Regions from separate parts of the Bacillus hominis genome, predicted to be linked through region 2. Evidence: riboswitches for the same ligand, from Rfam matches in the RefSeq annotation. Region 2 holds a riboswitch; each other region holds the start of a gene.
The links. Region 2 has a riboswitch for lysine ahead of QUF93_RS10950 (aspartate kinase). Riboswitches for the same ligand answer to the same signal wherever they lie in the genome.
Positions count from the first base shown of each region.

Region 1: it holds a riboswitch for lysine, as region 2 does, so the genes downstream of both, QUF93_RS06695 (amino acid permease) here and QUF93_RS10950 (aspartate kinase) in region 2, are expected to answer to the same signal.
Region 3: it holds a riboswitch for lysine, as region 2 does, so the genes downstream of both, QUF93_RS16940 (amino acid permease) here and QUF93_RS10950 (aspartate kinase) in region 2, are expected to answer to the same signal.

Region 1 covers NZ_JAUCFS010000005.1:820,933-825,671, reverse strand. Annotated here, with positions in the region: gene gapN (NADP-dependent glyceraldehyde-3-phosphate dehydrogenase) at 1-672, shown strand, start outside; gene racE (glutamate racemase) at 724-1,551, opposite strand; lysine riboswitch at 1,752-1,933, shown strand; gene QUF93_RS06695 (amino acid permease) at 2,080-3,504, shown strand; gene QUF93_RS06690 (ABC transporter permease) at 3,565-4,739, shown strand, end outside.
Region 2 covers NZ_JAUCFS010000005.1:1,662,941-1,667,679, forward strand. Annotated here, with positions in the region: gene asnA (aspartate--ammonia ligase) at 1-781, shown strand, start outside; gene QUF93_RS10950 (aspartate kinase) at 1,108-2,337, opposite strand; lysine riboswitch at 2,540-2,726, opposite strand; gene QUF93_RS10955 (DoxX-like family protein) at 2,917-3,822, shown strand; gene QUF93_RS10960 (DUF4166 domain-containing protein) at 3,829-4,440, shown strand; gene QUF93_RS10965 (YndJ family protein) at 4,446-4,739, shown strand, end outside.
Region 3 covers NZ_JAUCFS010000005.1:2,785,610-2,790,348, forward strand. Annotated here, with positions in the region: gene QUF93_RS16930 (sulfite exporter TauE/SafE family protein) at 1-803, shown strand, start outside; gene QUF93_RS16935 (GNAT family N-acetyltransferase) at 825-1,292, opposite strand; lysine riboswitch at 1,614-1,806, shown strand; gene QUF93_RS16940 (amino acid permease) at 1,920-3,386, shown strand; gene QUF93_RS16945 (iron-sulfur cluster biosynthesis family protein) at 3,501-3,806, shown strand; gene QUF93_RS16950 (DNA alkylation repair protein) at 3,840-4,610, shown strand.

The DNA.
Region 1 (4,739 bases), 840 kb from region 2:
GGTAAAGACCCTGGTATCGTTCGTGAAGATGCTGACTTACAAGATGCTGCAAACCATATCGTAAGCGGTGCATTCTCTTACTCTGGTCAACGTTGTACAGCTATTAAACGTGTACTTGTACACGAAAACGTAGCGGACGAGCTTGTTAGCTTATTAAAAGCGCAAGTAGCTGAGCTATCAGTTGGATCTCCAGAACAAGACAGCACAATCGTTCCATTAATAGACGACAAATCTGCTGACTTCGTTCAAGGTTTAGTTGACGACGCTGTTGAAAAAGGTGCAACGATCGTTATCGGTAACAAACGTGAGCGTAACTTAATTTACCCAACATTAATCGACCACGTAACAGAAGAAATGAAAGTTGCTTGGGAAGAGCCATTCGGCCCAATCCTTCCAATCATCCGTGTTTCTTCAGATGAACAAGCAATTGAAATTGCTAACAAATCAGAGTTCGGCTTGCAAGCAAGTGTCTTCACAAAAGACATTAACAAAGCATTTGCAATTGCTAACAAAATCGAAACTGGTTCTGTTCAAATTAACGGACGCACAGAGCGCGGCCCTGACCACTTCCCATTCATCGGTGTAAAAGGTTCAGGTATGGGCGCACAAGGTATTCGTAAGAGCCTTGAGTCTATGACACGCGAAAAAGTAACTGTATTAAACTTAGTTTAATCTTATATGTAGAAGCTGATCTAGTTTTAGATCAGCTTCTTTTTATACAATTTAGTTCACGAGTTGTTTTTCCATAGGTAAATTCACACATTCTACAGAAATTTGATACCCTAGCCATCGCTCAGCAATATGTTCAAATGATGAAACAGAGCCTGTCGTAAAAAATCGATGCTTTGGATTAAGATTGTCAGACAGAATTCCTTTGTGCTGTAAAATGGTGCTTAACTCTATCGCTGTTTCTTCTGCAGAACTAATAATCGTCACAGCCTCTCCTAACTCCTTTTTTATATAGGACTCTAACAGTGGATAATGCGTACACCCAAGAATTAACGTATCTATATCTTCTTTCGTTAATGGCAGTAAACCTTGTTTCACTTGCTGCATTACATATGCTGTGTCTTCTAATTGATTTTCTACAACTGTAGCTAAAGTCGGACATGCATGACTATGCACTTCCAAATATGTATCCAGCTCGTGTAATGCTTGTTCGTACATATTAGATTTTATCGTACCTACAGTTCCAATTACTCCAATTCTCCCTTTCTTTGTCACTTTAATTGCAGCTCTTGCTCCCGGATGTATAACGCCAATAACTGGAATAGAAAGTGCTTCTTGCAAATCAGTCAATGCAGCAGCTGCACCAGTATTACATGCTACCACTAAAGCTTTTAATGGAAACTGCTTGAGGAACTCAACCATTTCAAATATGAAAGATTGTACCTCCTCTACACTTCTTGGCCCATACGGACAACGCTCATTATCACCAATATAGTAAATGCTCTCTTTAGGCAATTGACGCATAATCTCACTCGCAACTGTTAATCCCCCAACTCCCGAATCTAACACACCTATTACTGAATGTTTATGACATGTAGACATATACTTCATCCCCTTTTCAATCATCTAGCGCTAATAACATTTATTATATTATGAAAATTCAATATTACATAATAATCCCTCTCCCTTTTAATCACAAACTCTTCTCTATAATCTGATTATTGCTATATCCATTGACGTATAAAAATTCATTTGTTACTCTTAAATACGTTAATTTAATATTTAAATCCTCATTCGTATCTCGGTGAGGTAGAGGTTGCAGTCATTAAGAGTATCATTTCAGGAGATGTAGTGGCATTGATGAAGAAATGAGAAAGGAATGATTGCCGAAGTAAGTCGTGTCCACCATGCACACTTGCTGGGTCTGCATTTAATAAGTGCAGAACTGTCACAAACGTTTCGTTTGTGGAGAGCTATCGAGAGGTATGTCGTGGGTTTCTTATAAGATAGAAAGCATGTAGCGGCAAATTACGTGCTTTTTTTGTTTTGTTTGGAACTTCTCTTCCCTAATCGGAAGACATACATATCTCCTCGCTTGACTTGGTTATACTAACTTTGGAGGTATTTTCTATGCAACAAAAAAAATGGGGCTTTTGGGTACTAACAGCTTTCGTTGTCGGTAACATGGTTGGCGCTGGTATTTTCATGGTGCCAAGTACGTTGGCACAAACAGCTAGCCCTCTCGGTGTTACTTTAGCTTGGTTAACAACAGGGTTTGGTGTTTTAATGCTAGCTCTTGTTTTCGGTAATTTAGCAATTCGTCGTCCTGATTTAACGACAGGACCACAAAGTCATGCATATGCTTTATTCTCATCACCAAAAAAGAAAAAAATGGCTGGTTTCAGCATAGTATGGGGATATTGGGTTGCAAACTGGGCAAGTAACGTTGCCATTATCACATCTTTTGCGGGATATTTATCGCTCTTCTTCCCGATTATGAAAGATACACGACTATTGTTTTCAATCGGCTCTTTCAATATAGAAGTTGGAAAACTAATTACATTTACTATTTGTTCTGTCTTACTATGGGGCACACATTTAATTTTAACAAACGGTGTAAACGGCGCTGGGAAATTAAACTTCCTTGCAACAACAACGAAAGTAACCGGATTCCTTCTATTCATCATTGTTACGTTATTTGCATTCGAAGCTTCAAAATTTGGGCAATGGTACACACCGATGATCGATAAAGAAGGCGTATCACATGGTCTCCTTTCACAAGTAAACTTAGCTGCTCTTACAACACTTTGGGCATTTATCGGGATTGAATCAGCCGTTCTTTTATCAAACCGAGCTACCTCTCCCAAAACGGTAAAACGTGCGACTGTTGCTGGTTTACTAATAACAGTTGCAATTTATTTAGGAATTACAATTTTAACAATGGGTGTACTTCACGTTGATAAATTACAAGCTTCTGAACGTCCATTAGCAGATGCATTAAACGCTGCAATGGGTCACGGCGGCGGGAAACTTATGGCATTACTTGCTCTTACTTCCCTATTCGGTTCCATATTAGGCTGGATTTTATTAAGCTCAGAAGTACCTTATCAAGCAGCAAAAGAAGGTTTCTTCCCTTCCTTCTTCGCAAAAACAAATAAAAAAGGAAGTCCAATTCATTCACTACGATTAACAAACATTATGTCGCAAGTGTTCTTATTCTCAACATTATCAGGAACCATTGCGGAAGCTTATACATTCGTTATTACCGTATCAACACTGGCCTATCTCATTCCATATCTCGTTTCACCAATCTTCCAGTTAAAACTAGTCGCAACTGGTGAAACGTATAAAAATGAAATGCGGGCAAGAATTACAGATGGCATAGTCGCAGTTATCGCACTTTGCTATGCACTATGGGTTATTAAAACAGGCGCATCCGATATTAAAACATTCCTTCTCGGAATTGGTCTATTCGTAATTGGCTTTGCCTTCTATCCATTAATGAATCGTGATCAGAAAAAAAATAAAGAAAAGAAAAACGAGCAAGTTGCGTAACGCAATTTGCTCGTTTTTTGCTTAATAAAACATATATAATAGAAAAAAGAGGTGAAAAACATGTCAATCGAATCACTATGGAGCTCTCGCTTTCAACAACATATTCAAAATGCCATCACATATTTTGCACGTATGATTAACGGTTTACTATATAGCTTCATCTTCGTCTCATGTGTAGGTGCATATTATTACGCCAAGTTTCTTAAAACGGATCCTTCTAAAGGAATATCTTTATTACTCATCACAATCGTACTTACACTCATTATAACGAGATGCCCAATTCGCACATTTATTCAAAAACCTGACGCCGTCTATTTACTAGCACTAGAAGAGAAATTAACATCCTATTTTAAAAAATCTCTTCTATATAATTACATCATTCAGCTTTTCCCGCTTATATTTACGTTCCTTATTATCGTACCTCTTGCCATGCAATCATTACAATTAACTGTACCTTTTTTATGTACAATCTTTATCATTTTAATGGTTATTAAAGGCTGGAACATATACATACATTGGGTATGGCGTGATAGTCATGAAAAAAACATATGGCTTATCATTCGTATTGCTTGTAACGCACTTATCATTTACATGCTGTTTTATGTTGCAAATATCATTGTGCTAGGCGGCTTACTATTACTTCTTGCTTTCCTACTTCTATATACGAAAAAACAACCTACAAAACGAATACCGTGGGATTACATAATCGAACAAGAAGAAAAATTGGACATACGCTTTTATCAATTCGCTAGCATCTTTACTGATGTGCCGCAACTAAAAAAACAAGTAAACAGCAGAAAATGGCTTACAAATTGGATCGAACCTTTACTACATAAAAAACGAGCAACGTTCTTCTATTTACATACACTAGCGTTTTTACGTGGTAATGATTATTTCGGTATATATATTCGCTTAGGGTTAATCGGTGCTTTCACCCTATATTTTGTTCCGAATATATACGTAAAAGGTGCTATCGCTTATGTCGTGCTATATATGATTTCTATGCAGCTTCGTTCTCTGTGGAAATATTTTTCGGGAAATATTATTGTAGCATTATATCCAATTACTATTGAAGAAAGAATGAATCAATTTCTCAGCTTAATTTTCATCTTAATAAGCATTCAATTAATCGTTTTTTCGGCTGTTGTACTTGTTGCTACAGGACAATTACTACATAGTTTGATCATTGTAGTAATTGGGATGCTCTGGATTAAATTTATTATCGTACCAAAAAC
Region 2 (4,739 bases):
GTTAGAAATTGTTCATTCACTAGCGAAGTGGAAAAGGTTTGCATTACATGAGTATGGGTATGAAGCTGGTGAAGGTTTATATACAAACATGAACGCGATTCGTCGCGATGAAGAACTAGATGCAACACATTCTATTTACGTTGACCAATGGGATTGGGAAAAAATTGTTCAAAAAGAATGGCGCACTGTAGAATACTTGCAAGAAACAGTACGAACAATTTATGGAATATTCAAAGATTTAGAAGATCACTTATTTGAAAAGTATCCGTTCCTTGGAAAGTATTTACCAGAAGATGTTGTTTTCATTACTTCCCAAGAGCTAGAAGATAAATATCCAGAATTAACGCCGAAAGATCGTGAACATGCAATTGCGAAAGAACACGGTGCAGTCTTTATTATCGGAATTGGTGATGCACTCCGTTCAGGTGAAAAACACGATGGACGTGCAGCTGACTATGACGATTGGAAATTAAACGGTGACATTTTATTCTGGCACCCAGTATTACAAGCTTCGTTCGAATTATCATCAATGGGAATTCGTGTTGATAGTAAATCACTTGATGAGCAGTTAACGAAAACTGGTGATGACTTTAAACGTGAGTATGATTTCCATAAAGGTATATTAGAAGATGTACTACCATTAACAATTGGCGGTGGTATTGGACAATCAAGAATGTGCATGTACTTCTTACGTAAAGCACATATCGGTGAAGTTCAATCTTCTGTATGGCCTGACGATTTACGTGAAGCTTGCAAGAAAGAAAACATTCATCTGTTTTAATATAAGTGTGGGGGAGAGTAGCTGTGGAATAAGAGCTACTCTCCCTTTTTTACTCTGACGTGAAAAAAGTTATTTTGAATGAAGATAGATTGTTTTTTCAAGGAGAATAGCAAAAGGATATTTGTGATAAGAAGTGAGAAGAGTCATGTATATTTCCTAGGAAAGGATATAATGAATAATTTAATTGTTTTATAGTGATTTATGAATATTGATAACAAGATAAAAAGCTGTCTGCATAGAGTTTTAAAATTCTATGTGAACAGCTTTCTATTTATATAGGAAGGAAATAGATTAATATAATTTGTTGTAAGTTTTACCGGCAGAAATTAAATCATTTGCACTAAAGGTTCAATTTTCGCCATAAATGATTGATGCAGTGCTTCAACACCATCTACTAAGTGAATTCGGTCAATGACAACTGATACTTTAATTTCAGATGTACTCACCATTTTAATATGAATACCGCCTTCTTTTAAAGTAGTGAACATATTCGCAGCGACACCTGGATTAGATACCATACCTGATCCTACAATTGATACTTTCGCTAAATGATTTTCATGTTCTACAGATTCATAGTGAAGTGCTTCTTGATTTTGTTCCAATACTTCTAATGTTTCTCTTAAATCATTAGAATGGATTGAGAAGGAGAGGTGGACAGTTCCTTCATTTGTAATACTTTGAATAATAATATCTACATTAATATGTGCTGCTGCTAATGTAGAGAAAACTGTTGAAAGTGCACCTTGTTCTAATCCTTTAATTGTGACGCGTGTAATATTATCCTCAAATGCAATACCTTTAACGATTGATTGTTGTTCCATGGTACATTCTCCTTTTACAATTGTTCCGTTTTCTTGTTCCATACTTGAGCGAACTTCTAAAACTACGTTATGATTTTTAGCAAATTCGACAGCGCGTGGGTGTAATACGCCAGCACCAAGGTTGGCAAGTTCTAACATTTCGTCATAAGAAATTTCATCTAATTTATAAGCATCTTGTACAACTCGTGGATCAGTCGTATATACGCCGGTCACATCTGTATAAATATCACATTTTTTTGCTTTTAGTGCCGCAGCTAATGCGACAGCAGTTGTATCAGAACCACCTCGTCCAAGCGTTGTAATTTCATTTTCTTCACTTACTCCTTGGAAACCAGCTACTATAACAATCGTGCCTTCAGTAAGGTGAGACTGAATACGACCAGTATTAATATCAGTAATCCGTGCACTATTATGTACAGATTCTGTCGTAATACCAGCCTGCCATCCTGTTAATGAAATTGCGTTATAACCTTTTGTTTGTAGTGCCATTGTTAATAATGAAATGGTTACTTGTTCTCCTGTAGATAGGAGCATATCCATTTCACGTTTACTTGGATTTTCAGTAATAGCGTTAGCAAGTGCTACAAGTTCATCCGTACTTTTTCCCATTGCTGAAACGACAGAGACAATGCTATGTCCTCGTTCATATTCTTCAATAATTAAATTTGCTACATGTTGAATGCGTTCAACACTTCCGACAGAAGTACCACCAAATTTTTGTACAATCGTTTCCATTACGAATTCCTTCTTTCGTCCATTTTTAAGAATAGATTAGGACATATATAAATCCCAATATTCCTGTAGTTACCAGAGAAAAAAACAAAAAACACCATCTCAAATAAGTGAGGATGGTGCTGTTACAGGAAAAGGGAAACAGAAAACGGAGCTAATAAAAAAACCGCCAAAAAAGGAATATCATAAAAAATGATATCTCTTTTTTGTAGATAGCTCTTCATACATACACTTTTGTATATATGACAGTTCTGTTTCTATTCGAAAACAGCCCCAATTGATAAATACAGAGAAATTTATCGATTTCGGCAACACTTCCTTTCATCTAATTTCATAGACATCTCTGTGTCTCCATTAGAATACTCATAAGTATTGCAACCTCTATCTCACGTTTTAGGCGAGAGTGTTTGAATTATGAAGTTGTTGGTAACATTTGTTTTATAATAATTCAAATTTTTGGGGGAATCAAGTGTTTTATATATTTTTTAAATTCTTTCTTTTTTACAAAGAAGTTTGTGAAAAATGTAGCAAAATAAATTCATTGCATGTACATTAAAAATATAGTACTTAGGAGGTGGGGGAATGAGTAAGAAAAAGCCTATTTACGTTGCAACAGAAATGAAAACAACAATGGAAAAACTATGGGAATATACACAAGAACCAGACATACATACAGAGTGGGATGCTCGCTTTACTGAAATTTCGTATTTAGAGAAAAAAGAAGGAGAACCGCAGCAGTTTTTATATAAAACAAAGATCGGATTTGGACTTGAAATAGCTGGGGAAGGTGAATCGATAGGTGAAATAAGAAAAGAAACTGGTGAAAGAATTTCTTCTTTGAAATTTTGGACAGATAATACATTATCACTTATACAAATAGGGCGTGGTTATTGGAAGTATACAACGAATAAAGAATACATTCATTTTGAAACGCAATATGATTATGACACGAGATTTGGTCGTATAGGAAATGTAATTGATTCATATATTTTTCGACCTTTATTAGGATGGGCGACTGCTTGGAGCTTTGATGCCCTCAAATTATGGTTAGAAAAGGGGCTTCATCCTAGTTTGCTAATTAAAAGAACGATTACGTATTGGCTCGTTTGTTTTTTATTTGCTTTCGTATGGTTATATCAAGGGATTGTACCGAAAATAATCTTTGCTCATCCAGAGGAAGTGGAAATGCTTTCTATGCTTATTGGTTCCAATGAAAATAGCATGTTTGCTCTCAAAATAATTGGGTTATTAGAAGTATTTTTTGGTGTTGTATGGATATTGCCACTTCCAAAACGAAAATTATTTTTAATGCATATTATTTTGTTGCTAGTCTTAACATTAGCAGCTGGATTTACAAATATCATAAGCTTTACAGAGCCGTTTAATCCAATTACATTAAACGTTCTACTTATGGGGGTATCGATTGTCGGTTATATAAATAGTTTTGATTTACCGAGTGCAAAAAATTGCAAGAGGAAGAGAAAGTGATAATGTATGGCTAATATTTATGAAAGACTACTAGGAAATTCTTATAAAAGACTTCATCCAAAATTACAGAAACGCTATGAGATTACCGAAGAAAATAGCTTTACTGGAGAAGGAAAGATGGATGAAATTTACGGTGGCTCTTTTTTTGTTAAATTGATATTGAAAATTGCATCGAAGTTTCGAATGTTTTTCTCCGAGCGGGGAAAGAAAGTTCCATTTACGATACATAATACCGCTGAGCGGGATGAACATGGAAATGAACTTGTACGGTGGAATCGTACTTTTTATTTTCATAATAAGAAAAGATATTTTAACGCGGTTATGCAGTTGGATGAAACAGAAAATGAAATTGTAGATTATTTTGGTGAACCGCACATACTCGTTTCTACGTTGAATTTTCATATTGATGAGATAGGGGCAATGCATATTTCGTCAAAGAAACAATGGTTTTTTATGTTTGGAAGAAAAATTCCGTTGCCGAAATTTTTGTATGGAGAAGCAAACATTGTTGAAAGCTTTGATGACGAACTACAATGTTTTCGAATTCATGTACAAGTACGAAACCCGTTAATTGGTTCGCTATTTTCATATAAGGGAACATTTGTGGAAAGGAAATAAACGATATGAGAAATATAATATTTGGGCTTGCTTGTTATATTGTTTTTTTAATATATGAGTGGTCGAATGTAAATCCAGTTGAGGCAATTATATTATTATCCGTTTTACTATTTATACCGATGTCTTTTTGCATTATTGATAAAAGAACAAGAAATGGATCATCGTTACTATTTTATAAATTCGTATCGTTTTTATATCCAATTGCAGCAATTAGCGCGATGCTAGCTTTCATAACAAATCATTTTGTCTTTGCACTCCTTTGGTTTATGTATACAGGAATTATTGCATTATTTGGTGTT
Region 3 (4,739 bases), 1.1 Mb from region 2:
CTTTATTACTAATGTTTGGTATCGCACCGGCTGTTGCATCTGCATCGGTTCATTTAGCTGAAGTCGTTACAACTGCGGCTTCTGGTGCATCTCACATACGATTTGGAAACGTTGATAAATATACAGTTTCTAGACTTACATTACCTGGAGCAATTGGCGCATTTGTTGGGGCATGTTTTTTAAGTAATTTACCTGGCGATGTAATTAAACCGTACATTTCCTTATTTTTATTTACTTTAGGGGTTTATATTTTATTACGATTCATCATTCAAAAACAAATTGTTTCTTCAAATAAGCGTATGTCTGCTAAACAACTTGTGCCGCTCGGTCTGTTCGCAGGATTCGTTGATTCAACTGGCGGTGGTGGCTGGGGACCTATTACGACACCTGTTCTTCTTGCAAGAGGAAATGATGCTAGAAAAGTTATTGGATCTGTAGATACGAGCGAATTTCCTGTTTCACTCGCTGCAACAATCGGCTTTTTCATCTCACTTGGTTGGGAACAAATAAGCTGGGTTTGGGTATTTGCCCTAATGCTCGGTGGTATTGTTGCCGCACCAATCGCCGCATGGTTAGTACGCATCGTTCCTTCGCATTTACTTGGCGTACTCGTTGGCGGACTTATTATCTTTACGAATATACGTACATTACTTACATCATTTAAAGTTGATCCAACTATTATTACACTTTCTTATGTTGTAGTTGGTCTTATCGTTATTATCTCTATTTTCATTTCTGTCCGTAACCACTCGAAACATTCAACAATTGGATACCCAACAGATCAAAAACAAATGCTACCATAATTACGTAAAATACCGCCCGATTTACTTCGAGCGGTATTCTTTATTTTCAATCTTCCAATTTATCATCGTTTCAGTACTATTTACTCTTTTCATATGTAATTTCTCTAATACACGAATTGAACTATTGTTATCAAAGAGTGTCTCCGCCATAATCGTTTCTACTTCTCCTGTCTGAAAAGCCCACTTTATTAATTCGTCTACAGATTCTGTAGCATAACCTTTATTCCAATATTTCTCAATAAATCCGTAACCAATTTCTACTGTATGATTCTCGTTCGGTCTCCCTTTAAATCCTATATCACCTAAAACGATGTCATCTTCTTTCCGAATAACATACCACGCGCCCCACGGTAATAAATCCGCATCTTGTTTCACATTTTCTATATGCCCTAAAATATGCGGGCCACTATTGTATCCTTGATTATTAGCAATGTGAACATTCTCTTCTGTACACGGCACTATATGTAATCTTTCCGTTTTTAATTTCATTATTATTTCCCCTTTTCACTTAAAAGATAGGTTAATCATAACAAAAAAACATGATTTCAACATCAATGTCGAATTATATTTTCTGAATTTCCTTTCATTTTTAAAGGGTTTTTCATTATTTTTTGCGAAACATTTGTATAACAATTTTTTCTTTGCTTATCGTTACATAAAAGTAGGTTCGGGTGGAGTTTTGCAAACGTTTCCTAAACAATAACCGATAATTTTTGACTTTTCCTAACAAAATTCCTTGCAATATTTTCAGAAAGTCATTACAATTGCCATATATTAAAAATCTTAGCAATATATAAATCCTCATCAGTCCGATGAGGTAGAGGTTGCGACTTTTAAAAGTAGAACGGACGAGACACAGAGAATGTCACCGACCCCGTTTGAAAGGAAAAGTTGCCGAAGTTTATATTTCTTCTCTGGAAATATGGGCTGGGGCTGTCTCCGAAAGGAACAGAACTGTCACGTTTACAAAATTACCGTGTAAACGTGGGGTGCTATCTTAACGGAAGGGTATGATGGGGTGGTTATTTGTGAAACGTTCCGCCAAATTCCTTTGGCGGTTTTTTGTACTTTTCTCCCCCCGCTCCTTCCTATCTTACAAGAAAAGGAGTGTTGAACATGAATAGCGCAACGAATCAAACTACCTCTAAAACACAAACTGCACAAGGAAAAGGTGAATTAAAACGTAGTTTAAAATCAAGGCACCTTACGATGATTTCTCTCGGTGGTACAATTGGTACCGGATTATTTCTTGCCAGCGGTGGTGTAATCCACACAGCTGGACCTGGTGGTGCACTAATCGCATACGCCGCAATTGGAATTATGGTTTACTTTTTAATGACAAGCTTAGCTGAACTCGCAGCTTACATGCCTGTTACTGGATCTTTTAGTACGTATGCAACAAAATTTGTTGATCCATCACTTGGTTTTGCACTTGGATGGAACTATTGGTATAACTGGGCGATTACAATTGCTGCTGAACTAGCTGCTGTAACATTAATTATGAAATTTTGGTTCCCAGATACCCCTTCTCTTATTTGGAGTGGATTATGTTTAGCTATTATTTTCCTCTTAAACTATTTATCTGTTAAAGGGTTTGGTGAATCTGAATATTGGTTCGCACTTATTAAAGTAGTTACTATTATTATCTTTTTAATTGTCGGCTTCATGATGATTTTTGGAATTATGGGCGGCGAATCTGTTGGATTTAAAAACTTCACTGTTGCAGATGCACCATTTAACGGCGGTATTATGGCAATTATCGGTGTATTTATGGCCGCTGGATTCTCATTCCAAGGAACTGAATTATTAGGAGTAGCTGCTGGTGAAACTGCTGATCCAGAGCGTAATATTCCAAAAGCAATTCGTTCGATCTTTTGGCGTATTCTTTTATTCTATATCCTTGCGATTCTCGTTATCGGTTTATTAATTCCTTACACAACTGAAAGCCTTGCCGCAAGTGATGTAACAGTAAGTCCATTTACACTTATTTTTGAAAAAGCGGGCGTTGCCTTCGCTGCTTCTGTTATGAACGCTGTTATTTTAACGGCCGTTTTATCTGCTGGTAACTCTGGTATGTATGCATCAACTCGTATGCTTTGGGATTTAGCTCGCCAAGGAAAAGCACCAAAGTTCTTAGGTAAATTGGATAGCCGCGGCGTACCTGTTAACGCATTAATCGTAACATCGATTGTCGGTAGTATCGCTTTCATTGCTTCTTTATTCGGTGACGGCGTTGTATACATTTGGTTATTAAACGCATCCGGAATGTCTGGCTTTATCGCATGGGTTGGAATTGCAATTAGTCATTATCGTTTCCGTAAAGCATATATCGCACAAGGAAAAGATTTAAAAGACTTACCTTATCGAGCAAAATGGTTCCCGTTCGGTCCAATCTTTGCATTTGCACTTTGTGTCATTGTCATTTTAGGACAAAACTATGGCGCATTTACGGGAGAATCTATCGATTGGAACGGTGTATTCGTTTCTTACATCGGTTTACCACTTTTCTTAGTACTATGGTTAGGATATAAATTTACGAAGAAAACAAAAGTGATTCCTCTTGATAAATGTGAACTAAAATAAAGTAAAACGAGCAAACAGTTCATGTTTGCTCGTTTTTTATTACAACCCTCTTTACTTCCCTATTTCTTTTGTTTTTGCAATAATAAAGGAAATATACATAAAGGTTGGGATTACATGAACATTCGTATTACTGATGAAGCAAAAGCAGCTATACATAGATTAGAACGTGAAAGCAAAAAAATCGTTCGTATTAGAGGAACAATGACAAACTCTTGCAGTATTTTCGTTGATGTGGATTTAATTTGGGATACATATAATGCGGATGATGTTGTATATGAAGATGAACAGCTTATTGTACAAATGGACTCATTTACGAAAGACTACACTGGTGATACGGTGAAACTTGATTATAAGACGACTGGTTTTAGTATTACGACGCCTAGTGAGACGTTGGTTTATGGATTGTCGGTTAAAAAATAAAAATTATTTTCATTTGACCAATGAGGTGAAAAAATGGGTAAATATGTTCCATTGAAATTTTTATTTAATGAAGAATTAGCAGAAAAAATGGCTGATTCTATTTCTAAACATGATTCTAATTTCTCTAAAAAAAACTTTGTAGATTCTGTAACATATAAAGTTGAAAATTTAGAGTTAAAACAACGTATAGAAGTAATAGCAGATGAATTACACAATGCATTACAAAAAGATTTTAATGAAGCAATACATATATTACTGAAAACATTGGGACCAGAAAACACAACAGAAGTAGGTACATTTACAAAGGGATATATGTATATGCCTATTGCAAAATACGTTGAAAAATATGGACTTAACGATTTTGAATCCTCATTCAATGCAATGTATGAAATAACAAAAAGGAATACTGCTGAATATGCCATTCGTCCTTTTCTTGAAACATATCATGAAGACACACTAAACATATTACAACAGTGGATACATGACGAAAACAGCCACATTAGGCGATTAGTGTCAGAAGGTACTAGACCAAGACTTCCTTGGGCAAAAAAAATAGGCGCTCTGAAAGGTGACTTTAGAAATAATTTAAAGCTTCTTGAGCCATTAATGAATGACCCTTCTAAATATGTTCAAAAATCGGTAGCCAATCACATTAATGATATTACGAAAGAAGATAACGAACTCGTTTTTCAATGGTTGCAGCAATTGCGTGATAACAAACTTCCTGTTAACCCTTGGATTATAAAACATGGGTTAAGAACGGTGATAAAAAATGGTACTTTACCAAAAGATTTTTGTTTTTAAGTATTTTAAACAAAAACGCTTATGCTTCAAAAATGAAGTATAAGCGTTTTTGTTCTCCCCTCTATTAGCTCCTTTTCAAATATTGTTATACTTCTCTCCTCATTAGTAACCTAAACCTTCCAATTAAAT